2 regions of the Kitasatospora sp. NPDC004723 genome follow, and region 1 is predicted to be linked to the other one. Evidence: riboswitches for the same ligand, from Rfam matches in the RefSeq annotation. Region 1 holds a riboswitch; the other holds the start of a gene.

Region 1 (5,266 bases):
CAACGGCCGATGGTGGTTGAACGGTTCACCACAGCGGTACCACGTACCCCGCGATTACCACCGGGTCCGCCGGCGGGTCCGGCGACGGCTCCGGGCGACGGCTCCGGTGTCCGGGCTCAGCGGCCGAGCTGGGCCAGGACCTCCGCCGGGCGGTTGGTGATGATCGCCGACACCCCGAGCTCCAGGCAGAGCTCGACGTCGGCCGGCTCGTCCACGGTCCACACGTGCACCTGGTGGCCCAGCTCGCGCAGCCTGGTCACCAGCCCCGGCCGGGCCCGCACCAGCTCGATGCCGGGACCGGCGATCCGCGCCCCGCCCGGCAGCGGCGCGCCCGGGCGCAGCCGTCCGCGCAGCACCAGGCCGCGCTCGAACAGGAACACCCGCGGGTACTGCGGCGCGGCCGCCGCCACCCGGGCCAGCGCGAGCGAGGAGAAGCTCATGATCCGGGCGTTGACGCCGTGGCCGCCCGCGCCGCCATCGCCCGCGCCACCGCCCGCGCCGCCGATCCCGAACCGGTCCAGCACCCGCAGCAGCTCGGACTCCACCCGGCCGCGGAACCGCACCGGGTGCTTGGTCTCGATCGCGAGGTCCACCGGACGTCCGCAGTCCACCACCAGCTCCAGCAGGCTCTCCAGCCGCAGCACCCCGCGCAGCTCCGGGTCCTCGCTCGGCCGGCCGGTCTTCCAGGCGCCGAAGTCGTGCGCCTCCAGCTCGGCCAGGGTCATCGCGGACACCGTGCCCCGGCCGTCCGAGACCCGGCCGATCCGCCGGTCGTGCACGCAGACCAGCTGCCCGTCGGCGGTCACCCGCACGTCGCACTCCAGGGCGTCCGCCCCCTCGGTGAGCGCCTGGCGGTAGGCGGCGAGGGTGTGCTCGGGAAGGGCGTACGAGGAACCGCGGTGGGCGATCACCTGGACGGGCGGTGCGGTGCGGGCCGTCACGGGCGAGACATCAGGGCTGGTCACGCCCTACACGATAGGCCGCGCAAGTGAAGCGGAGGCGAAGACGGTCCCAACCCGGGGGGCCGTCTTCGCCTCCGCCTCCGCCTCCGCGCCCGCGGCTGCGGAGCGGGTCAGCGCGCGACGGCGCCCCGGGCCCGGGTGAGCGGGGTGAGCGCCCAGGTGGCCAGGGCCGGCACCAGGAAGCCGAACAGCGAGGCCGAGGTCCACTCCTGCGGGGTGAAGTGCAGCGCCTCCTGCGCGGAGGTCCAGAGGTCCGTCCACCAGCCGGCCACCGCGGTCGGCGCGATCAGCTGGTAGGTGGCGAAGCCCAGCGCCCACGGCAGCAGCATCAGCCAGCGGGACGGCGCGTCGGCGGAGAGGTCCCAGCCGCGCCGCCCGGCGCCGAGGAAGTAGTCGACCGCCAGCACCGCGAACATCGGCACGAAGACCGAGCCGATCAGCCCCAGGAAGGCGTAGTAGGAGTCGGTGAACGCGGTGATCTGCAGCGCGAGCACGGTGATCAGCACACCGGTGCCGCCCGTCAGCACCCGGCGGTCGACCTTCGGCAGCAGGTTGTGGATCGACATCGCGGTCGAGTACACGTTGGCGAAGGACTGGTCGGTCTCGCGCAGCACCAGCACCAGCAGGAACAGCCAGCCGGCCCAGACGCCCAGGAAGGAGTCGAAGATCCGCTCCGGGTTCCCGTCCGCCTGCAGCAGCGCCATCAGCCCGAGTACGTAGCACCAGACCTGCGCCATCGTGTAGCCGGAGAAGCTGCCCCAGAACGCCGAGCGCGGGGTGCGCGAGTGCCGGGTGTAGTCGGCGGCGAGCGGTACGAAGGAGATCGACACCGCGATCATCGAGTCCGTCGCCCGCAGGAAGCCGTGCCAGTTGCCGGCACCCGGGTCCGGCACGCCGTGCCGGCCGAGCTGGACGGTGAAGTACACCATCGCGACCGCCACCGCGGCGGCGACGAAGCGGCGCAGCACCGCGATGGCGCCGAGCGGCCAGATGGTCAGCGCGGTGGTCAGCGCGCCGGCCAGCACCACGAAGACCCAGCGGTAGCCCTCGGTGCCGGTCACGGTCTGCGCGCCGAGCGCGATCGTCAGCAGCTCGTAGACGCCCCAGCCGATGCACTGGACGATGTTGAGCACCGTCGGCACGTAGGACAGCCGGGTGCCGAACAGGCCGCGCAGGTTCGCCATGGCGGGCGCGCCGGTCCGCGCGCCGATCAGCGCGGCCACGCCGAGCATCGCGGTGCCGACCACGGTGCCGGCCACGATCGCGGTCACCGCGGCGGCCAGCGACAGCTCCTCGCCCTCGGCGCCGAGCACGGTCGCGGCGGTGGTGAAGCCGATCAGCGAGACGCCGAGGTTCATCCAGAGCGCGAAGTGGTCGCGGAAGCCGAGGGTGCGGGGCGGCTCGGTGTCCAGCACCAGCGGCGCCTCGGTGCGGGCCGGGGGCTCCAGGACGGCGGTGGCCGTCCGCGCGGTGTCCCCGTCGGGGGAACCGGGGGCGGTGGCCGCGGCGTCCTGCGGCGGGGGGACGTTCCGGGACGCGGGCGCGCCGGAGGACGAGGATGACGAAGCGGACGGCATGGCCGATTTCTCCCTACGCCGGCATTACCCGGACAGGTTCCGGCGGTCTGCGCCCCCTCGACAGCCGCCCACGAGCTCCGTGGCGTACGGTCGACCGGCGCACTCTCAGCCTGGTCGGTCCAAGCTCCCGCGTGTCAGTTCGGAGCGACAGGCTAGTCGCCGTCGGGGGGAACGCCAAGACGGGTCGTGTCGGGTACGGCGCTTCGGCGGCCGTCTGGCCCGGCTAAGGATTCTTATGAGTTCTTCAGAAGGGTCCTTACGGCAATCGAATCGGGTGTGCGAAAAACTATGGTTGTTGGTCCTGTCAGCTATGGAGGTCGTCCGTGAGCACCGAGCGCGAGGTTGGGTCCACCGGGCCGCAGGGGGAGCAGCCCTCCGGCGGCCAGGGGGTGGTGGGTTCCGCTTCTGACGGTCCGGCGTTGCCGTCTGCGGCCGGCCCCGCCCCCGCTTCTGCACCGACGCCCGCAGTCGACCAGCCGCCCCAGCCGCCCGCCGAGGGGGGCTCCGGCGGGTTCACGCCCACGCTGGCGTTCGGCAAGGTCGGCGCCCCGGAGGCACCCGCCGCGCCGGCCCCGGCCGCCGAGCCCGGGTACCTGGACGCGCCGCCGCCGGTCCTGCCGCCCGCCGCCCCCGCGGCGCCGGCCGCGCAGGCCCCCGCCCCGTACGGCGACAACCCGTACGCCACCCCGGCCCCGGGCACGCCGGTGCCCCCGGCGCCCGTCGCGCACGACCCGTTCGCCGCCCCGGGCGCCCCGCAGGCCCCCGGCGCGACCGGCCAGCACCACCACCCGTTCGGCGCCGGCCAGCCGCTCGGCGGCTGGGGCGCCGCCCACGACATCACCCCGGGCGCGCCCGGGGCCCCCGGTGGTCCCGGCGGCCCGCTCGGCTACCCGGGCGAGTACCCCGGCGCGCCGGTCCCCGGCGGCCCGCGCAAGAAGCGCGGCGGCCTGATCGCCCTGGTCGCGGCCGTCGCCCTGGTGGCCGGCGTGGCCGGCGGCGCGGTCGGCGTGTCCGTCGCCGACCGCGACGGCAAATCGGTGAGCGCCAAGGCCGACCGCAGCTCCACCACCGTCCAGGCCAACAACACCCAGAAGAACGAGCCCGCCCCGGGCTCGGTCGCCGGCATCGCGCAGAAGGCGCTGCCCAGCGTCGTCACCATCAAGGCCCAGGGCAATGGCGAGTCCGGCACCGGCACCGGCTTCGTCTTCGACACCGAGGGCCACATCCTCACCAACAACCACGTGGTCGCGCCCGCCTCCAGCGGCGGCAAGCTGACCGTCAAGTTCGCCGACGGCAGCTCCTACGGCGCCTCCGTGCTGGGCCGCGCCGAGGGCTACGACGTCGCCGTCATCAAGCTCGACAACCCGCCCAAGGAGAAGCTGACGCCGCTTCCGCTGGCTGACTCCGACAAGGTCAACGTCGGCGACTCCACCATCGCCATCGGTGCCCCGTACGGCCTGGAGTCCACCGTCACCACCGGCATCGTCAGTGCCAAGGACCGCCCGGTCGCCTCCGGCGACGAGACCGGCGCGCAGGCCTCCTACATGAACGCGCTGCAGACCGACGCCTCCATCAACCCCGGCAACTCCGGCGGCCCGCTGCTGGACTCCGCCGGCGGCGTGATCGGCATCAACTCGGCGATCCAGTCCAACGCCTCCAGCAACGGCCGGGCCGGCTCCATCGGCCTCGGCTTCGCGATCCCGATCAACCAGGCCAAGTGGGTGGCCGACACCCTGATCAAGACTGGCAAGCCGGTCTACGCCAAGCTCGACGTCCTGCGCAACGACGACTACAAGGGCGACGGCGCGCAGATCCAGACCCGCGACGTCCAGGGCCAGCCGGCCGTCACCCCGGGCGGCGCCGCCGACCAGGCCGGCCTCAAGCCGGGCGACGTCATCACCAAGCTCGGCGGCAGCCCGATCGAGAACGGCCCCGCCCTGGTCAGCAAGATCTGGACGCACAAGCCGGGCGAGACCGTGGACGTCGAGTACACCCGCAACGGCCAGACCGCCACCACCAAGGTCACCCTCGGCAGCCGCGTCGGCGACAACTGACCCCCGACCCGCCCCGGAAACCCTGTGCACCGAACCCCGCCGGACCCGTTAGGCTGACCTCCGCCTGGAGAGCTGCCCGAGCGGCCTAAGGGAACAGTCTTGAAAACTGTCGTGCGGTGACCCCGTACCGTGGGTTCGAATCCCACGCTCTCCGCCGGTAGGAGAAGAACCACCTGCTCGAGGCGGGTGCCGACCTGAGGTCGGCACCCGCCTTCGTGCTGTTCGGGGGTGGGCCGGGGTGGGCCGGGTTCACCCGAACGGGGGGTTTGGGGTGGGAACGTCCTCGGGTGGGGGTGCGGGGTCCGTCGTCAGGGCGTAAGGGGCGAACTGCCCTGGGCCCGGCGAGGAGAGACTGATGGCCTGGTACCCCGGTGCGGAGAAGATGGAGCTCGAACCGGAGTCGGACGAGCAGCCGGCGATCATCCCGACGCAGGTGATCTTCCACAGCGTGGCGGCGCCGTGGACGCCGCGGCGGATCTACGAGTACTGGAGGGACTCCACCAACCTGGAGTCCCACTTCGGGGTCGGGTACGACGGCAGCGTCGGGCAGTACATCGGCACCCAGACCCGCGCCGACGCCAACATGCGGGCCAACCGCCGGGCCGACGGCACCGGCGCGGTGAGCGTGGAGTCGGCCAGCGACGACCAGAGCACCGATCCGTGGACGGACGCC
Region 2 (5,266 bases), on a different contig from region 1:
GACCTGCGCGAGGGCAAGCGGACGCTGCTGGTCGCGCACGCGATGCGGGGCCTGCCGGCCGCCGAGGCACGGCACCTGGACGAGCGGCTGGGCGCGCCGGACCTGACCGCCGGGGAGGTCGCCGGGCTGCGCGAGCTGGTGGCCCGCAGCGGCGCGCCGGAGCGGGTGGAGCAGCGGATCGAGGAACTGCTGCGCCAGGCGCTGGCCGCGCTGGACGAGGCGCCGCTGGCGGACCCGCGGGCCCGGGAGACGCTGCTGGCGCTGGCCGAGGCCGCCACCGTCCGCAAGTACTGACCCCTCCGCACAGGCGCGGGGGCGGAGCGGACGGCGGCGGCCCCGGTCGGTCAGTGGGCGCGCAGCCGGCGGGCGAACTCGGCGGCCGCGGCCCCCGGGTCGTCCGCGGCGGTGACGGCCCGGACGACGACCACCCGGCGGGCGCCGGCGGCCAGCACCTCGTCCAGGTTGCCGAGGTCGATGCCGCCGATGGCGAACCACGGGCGGTCGCTCCCCAGCTTCGCCGCGTACTCGACCAGGCCCAGGCCCGGCGCGGGGCGTCCGGGCTTGGTCGGGGTCGGCCAGACCGGACCGGTGCAGAAGTAGTCGACGCCGGGCTCGGCGGCGGCCGCGTCCACCTCGGACTCGGCGTGGCAGGACCGCCCGATCAGCACGTCCTCGCCGATGATCGCCCGGGCGGCGGGCACCGGCAGGTCGTCCTGCCCGAGGTGCAGCACGTCGGGGCCTGCCGCGTGGGCGACGTCGGCGCGGTCGTTGACGGCGAGCAGCTTGCCGTGCCGGCGGCAGGCGTCGGCGAAGACCTCCAGCGCCGCCAGTTCCTGCCGGGCCTCCAGGCCCTTGTCCCGGAGCTGGACGATGTCGACGCCGCCGGCCAGCGCCGCGTCCAGGAACTCGGCGAGGTCGCCGCGCTCGCGCCGGGCGTCGGTGCACAGGTACAGCCGGGCGTCGGCGAGCCGCTCCCGTCGGTCCGTCACAGCGCCATCGCCTGGGCGCGGCGCTTGACCTCGGTGGCCCGGTTCTCCCAGAGCGCCTGGACGGGGGTGCCGGGCAGCGACGGGTCCTCGCTGAACATCCACTCGAGGATCTCCTCGTCGCTGAACCCGCTGTCGCGCAGCACCGTCACCGTGCCGACCAGGTGCTTCACCGGGCCGGTCTCGTCGATGAACGCCGCCGGGACCTGCAGCGACTTGTTGGGGCCGCGGCGGACGGCGATCAGGTCACCCTTCTTGACCATGTTGCGGACCTCGGTGACCACCAGACCCCACTTCTCGGAGATGTCGGGGAGGTACAGCCACGCGGGGACCAGGGCTTCAATCTTGGCTTCGATCTCACTCACAAGCACCAGACTGCCACCTCGGCGGCCCGCCGCGCACCAACCGGGTCCGCCGCCCGGCGCTACCCGGCGGCCAGGGCCGACTTCAGCGGGACCGCCGGGTCGGCCGCGCGGGCCGGGTCGAGCACGGCGCCGCGCTCGATCAGCCGCCGTCCCTGGGTCAGGTCGCGCGGCCGGTCGACCGCGAGCAGCGCCCGCAGGGCGCCGTCGCGCAGCCAGAGCACCGACCAGCCGGCGTCCGACGGCGAGCCGCGCCACAGCAGCTCGTCGCCCGCGCCGTGCCGTCCGGCGTACTGCGCCATCCGGCCGAACTGCTCGGACCAGAAGTACTGCACCGGGTCGTACGGCGGCGCGTCCGTTCCGAGCAGGGTGGCGGCGACGGCCTCGCCGGACTGCAGTGCGTGGTCCCAGTGCTGGACGGTGAGCCGGGCGCCGGAGCGTGCCGAGGGGTAGCTGACGCAGTCGCCGGCCGCGAGGACGCCCGGCACGGTGGTGCGCAGCCGCTCGTCCACCAGCACGGCGCCGGCCGCGTCCAGGGCGACCCCGGTGCCGGCCAGCCAGCCGGTGGCCGGGCGGGCGCCGATGCCGACCACGACCTCGTCGGCGGGCAGGTGCGAGCCGTCGGCGAGCAGCACCGCGCCCGGTTCGACGGCGGCGACGCCGGTGCCGCAGCGCAGGTCCACCCCGGCCTCGGCGTACCAGGCGGCCATCGCCCGGCCGACCTCGGCGGGCAGCGCGCCGGGGACGGGCGCCGGGCCTGCTTCGACGACGGTCACCTCGCAGCCGGCCGCCCGGGCGGCGGTGGCCACCTCGGCGCCGATCCAGCCCGCGCCGACCAGCACCAGGCGCAGGCCGGGGCGGAGCAGGGCGCGCAGCGCCAGCGCGTCGTCCAGGGTGTGCAGCAGGTGGGCGCGCTCGGCGCCGGGCAGGGCGCGCGGCTCGGCGCCGGTGGCGATCACCAGCGCGTCGTACGGTTCGTCCCCGGCGTCGGTGTGCAGCAGGCCCGCGCCGCCGGGGCCGCCGGCGGTGAGTCCGGTGGCGCGGCGGCCGGTGAGCAGCTCGACGCCGAGCTCGGCGAAGTCGAGGTCGAGGGCGGTGCTGTCGGCCTTGCCGAGCAGGACGTCCTTGGAGAGCGGCGGCCGGTCGTACGGCGCGTGCGGCTCCTCGCCGACCAGCGTGATCCGCCCCTGCCAGCCGTCGCGCCGCAGCACCGCGGCGCACTGCGCCCCGGCCAGCCCGGCGCCCACGACGACCACCCGATCCGTCTGTCCCGTTCCGTTCAGCTCAGCCACGCCCGTCACTGTACTGAGCCCGGTTCCGGGTCCGAGGTCCTAGGCCCTTCCCCGCCCCCTCTCGCGGGCACCTTCAGGGGGCGCACCCCCCGGAGTTAAGGTGGGGGCACCATCACGGGAGCCCGGCGCACCGGGCTGAGAGGCGGGCTGGCACGGCCCGCGACCGTCCGAACCTGATCCGGGTCATACCGGCGAAGGGAGAGCAGCTTTGACACGCCTGGTACGGGGCGCCCATGCCGAGGTGCTGGTCATCGGCGGTGGGATCATCGGCCTCGTCGTCGCCTGGCGGGCGGCCCAGCGCGGGCTGCGCGTCCTGCTGATCGACCCCTGGCCCGGCCACGGTGCCGCCCAGGTCGCGGCGGGCATGCTCGCCCCGGTCACCGAACTCCAGTACGGCGAGGAGCCGCTGCTGCGCCTCGGGATGGCCTCCAACGAGCGGTACGCGTCCTTCGCCGCCGAACTCACCGAGGCGAGCGGCGGCCGGGACATCGGCTACCGGCAGTGCGGCACCCTCGCCGTCGCCCTCGACGCCGACGACCGCGCGGAACTGCGCGAGCTGCACGCCTTCCACCAGCGGCTCGGCCTGGACTCGCAGTGGCTCACCGGCCGCGAGGCCCGCCGGCTGGAGCCGATGCTCGCCCCGGGCGTGCGCGGCGGCCTGCACGTCACCGACGACCACCAGGTGGACGGCCGCCGGCTGGCGGAGGCCCTGCTGCACGCGTGCGAGCGGGCCGGCGCGGTGGTGCACCGCACCGAGGCCACCGAGCTGCTGGTCGAGCACGACCGCGCGACCGGCGCCCGGCTGGCCACCGGCGAGAGCGTCACCGCCGACCGGATCGTGCTCGCGGCCGGCTCGCGCAGCCACCTGCTGCCCGGCCTGCCCCCGGGCGTGCTGCCGGCGATCCGCCCGGTCAAGGGGCAGGTGCTGCGGCTGCGGGTGCCCGAGGCGTACCGGCCCTTCCTCTCCCGCAACGTGCGCGCCGTGGTCCGCGGCGGCCACCTCTACCTGGTGCCGCGCGAGAACGGCGAGCTGGTGGTCGGCGCGACCACCGAGGAGCAGGGCCACGACACCACGGTCACCGCCGGCGGGGTGTACGAGCTGCTGCGCGACGCGCACGAGCTGGTCCCCGGCATCACCGAACTGCCACTGGTGGAGACCGGCGCAGGGCTTCGCCCCGGCTCGCCGGACAACGCGCCGCTGCTCGGCCCGACCGCGCTGCCCGGCCTGGTCGCCGCCACCGGCCACTACCGCAACGGCGTCCTGCTGACGCCCGTCACCGGCGACCTGCTGGCCGACTACCTGGCCACCGGCACCCTGCCGGAGCTCGCCCACCCGTTCTCCCCCACCCGATTCACGAAGGTCCCGGCATGAGCCCCCGCACCAGCGACATCCCCCTGAGCGTCAACGGCGAGCCCCGCGAGGTGCCCGCCGCGACCACCCTCGCCGAGGTGGTCGCCACCCTCAGCCAGGCGCACTCCGGCGTCGCCGCCGCCCTGAACGAGGCCGTGGTGCCGCGCGCCGAGTGGCCGCGCACGCCACTGTCGGCGGGCGACCGGATCGAGATCCTCACCGCCGTCCAGGGAGGCTGACCGATGGCCGACGACCTTCTCACCATCGCCGGGACGTCCTTCTCCTCCCGGCTGATCATGGGCACCGGCGGCGCCCCCAGCCTGGAGGTCCTGGAGCAGGCGCTGCGGGTCTCCGGCACCGAGCTGACCACCGTGGCGATGCGCCGGGTGAACGCCGGCACCCAGGGTTCGGTGCTGGACGTGCTGAGCCGCAACGGCATCCGGGTGCTGCCCAACACGGCCGGCTGCTTCACCGCCGGCGAGGCCGTGCTGACCGCCCGGCTGGCCCGCGAGGCACTCGGCACCGACTGGGTGAAGCTGGAGGTGATCGCCGACGAGCGGACCCTGCTGCCGGACCCGATCGAGCTGCTGGACGCCGCCGAGACCCTGGTCGACGACGGCTTCACGGTGCTGCCGTACACCAACGACGACCCGGTGCTGGCCCGCAAGCTGGAGGACGTCGGCTGCGCGGCGATCATGCCGCTGGGCTCGCCGATCGGCTCCGGTCTGGGCATCCGCAACCCGCACAACTTCCAGCTGATCGTGGAGGGCGCGGGCGTCCCGGTGATCCTGGACGCCGGTGCCGGCACCGCCTCGGACGTCGCGCTGGCGATGGAGCTGGGCTGCGCCGCGGTGATGCTGGCCTCGGCCGTCACCCGCGCCCAGGACCCGGTGCTGATGGCCGACGCGATGCGGCACGCCGCCGAGGCGGGCCGGCTGGCCCACCGGGCGGGCCGGATCCCGCGCCGGTTCCACGCCGAGGCCTCGTCCGCGATGGCCGGCCGTGCCGACCTGGACACCCGCGAGCACCCGGCGTTCTGACGGTCCGTTCCGGGCACCCGACATTCCGGATAACCAATACGATCATCATCCCGGTGTCACAAACCGGGCACAGAGCGGCCCCGGGAGCGGTGTCTCCCGGGGCCGGCGGACCCCCACGTCCTAGACTCGCCGGGTGGACATGGCATTGCGCGACCCCCTGATCGGTACCCTGCTCGACGGCCGGTACCGGGTCGAGCGGCGGATCGCCACCGGCGGCATGTCCACCGTCTACCAG

The links. A riboswitch is a leader RNA that binds a small molecule or an ion and turns the genes downstream of it on or off. The one in region 1 is predicted to bind thiamine pyrophosphate.
Region 2: linked by a shared signal. The riboswitch ahead of thiO (glycine oxidase ThiO) and the one ahead of ABZW10_RS06295 (cytosine permease) in region 1 are both predicted to bind thiamine pyrophosphate.

Annotation. Positions count from the first base shown of each region.
Region 1 covers NZ_JBEXJT010000003.1:338,127-343,392, reverse strand. Annotated here, with positions in the region: gene ABZW10_RS06300 (glycerophosphodiester phosphodiesterase family protein) at 117-965, opposite strand; gene ABZW10_RS06295 (cytosine permease) at 1,073-2,539, opposite strand; TPP riboswitch at 2,533-2,680, opposite strand; gene ABZW10_RS06290 (trypsin-like peptidase domain-containing protein) at 2,863-4,593, shown strand; tRNA gene ABZW10_RS06285 (tRNA-Ser) at 4,660-4,747, shown strand; gene ABZW10_RS06280 (peptidoglycan-binding protein) at 4,949-5,266, shown strand, end outside.
Region 2 covers NZ_JBEXJT010000005.1:116,349-121,614, forward strand. Annotated here, with positions in the region: gene ABZW10_RS08500 (polyprenyl synthetase family protein) at 1-294, shown strand, start outside; gene thiE (thiamine phosphate synthase) at 345-989, opposite strand; gene ABZW10_RS08510 (Rv2175c family DNA-binding protein) at 986-1,351, opposite strand; gene ABZW10_RS08515 (FAD-dependent oxidoreductase) at 1,411-2,649, opposite strand; TPP riboswitch at 2,748-2,854, shown strand; gene thiO (glycine oxidase ThiO) at 2,849-4,012, shown strand; gene thiS (sulfur carrier protein ThiS) at 4,009-4,230, shown strand; gene ABZW10_RS08530 (thiazole synthase) at 4,234-5,031, shown strand; gene pknB (Stk1 family PASTA domain-containing Ser/Thr kinase) at 5,171-5,266, shown strand, end outside.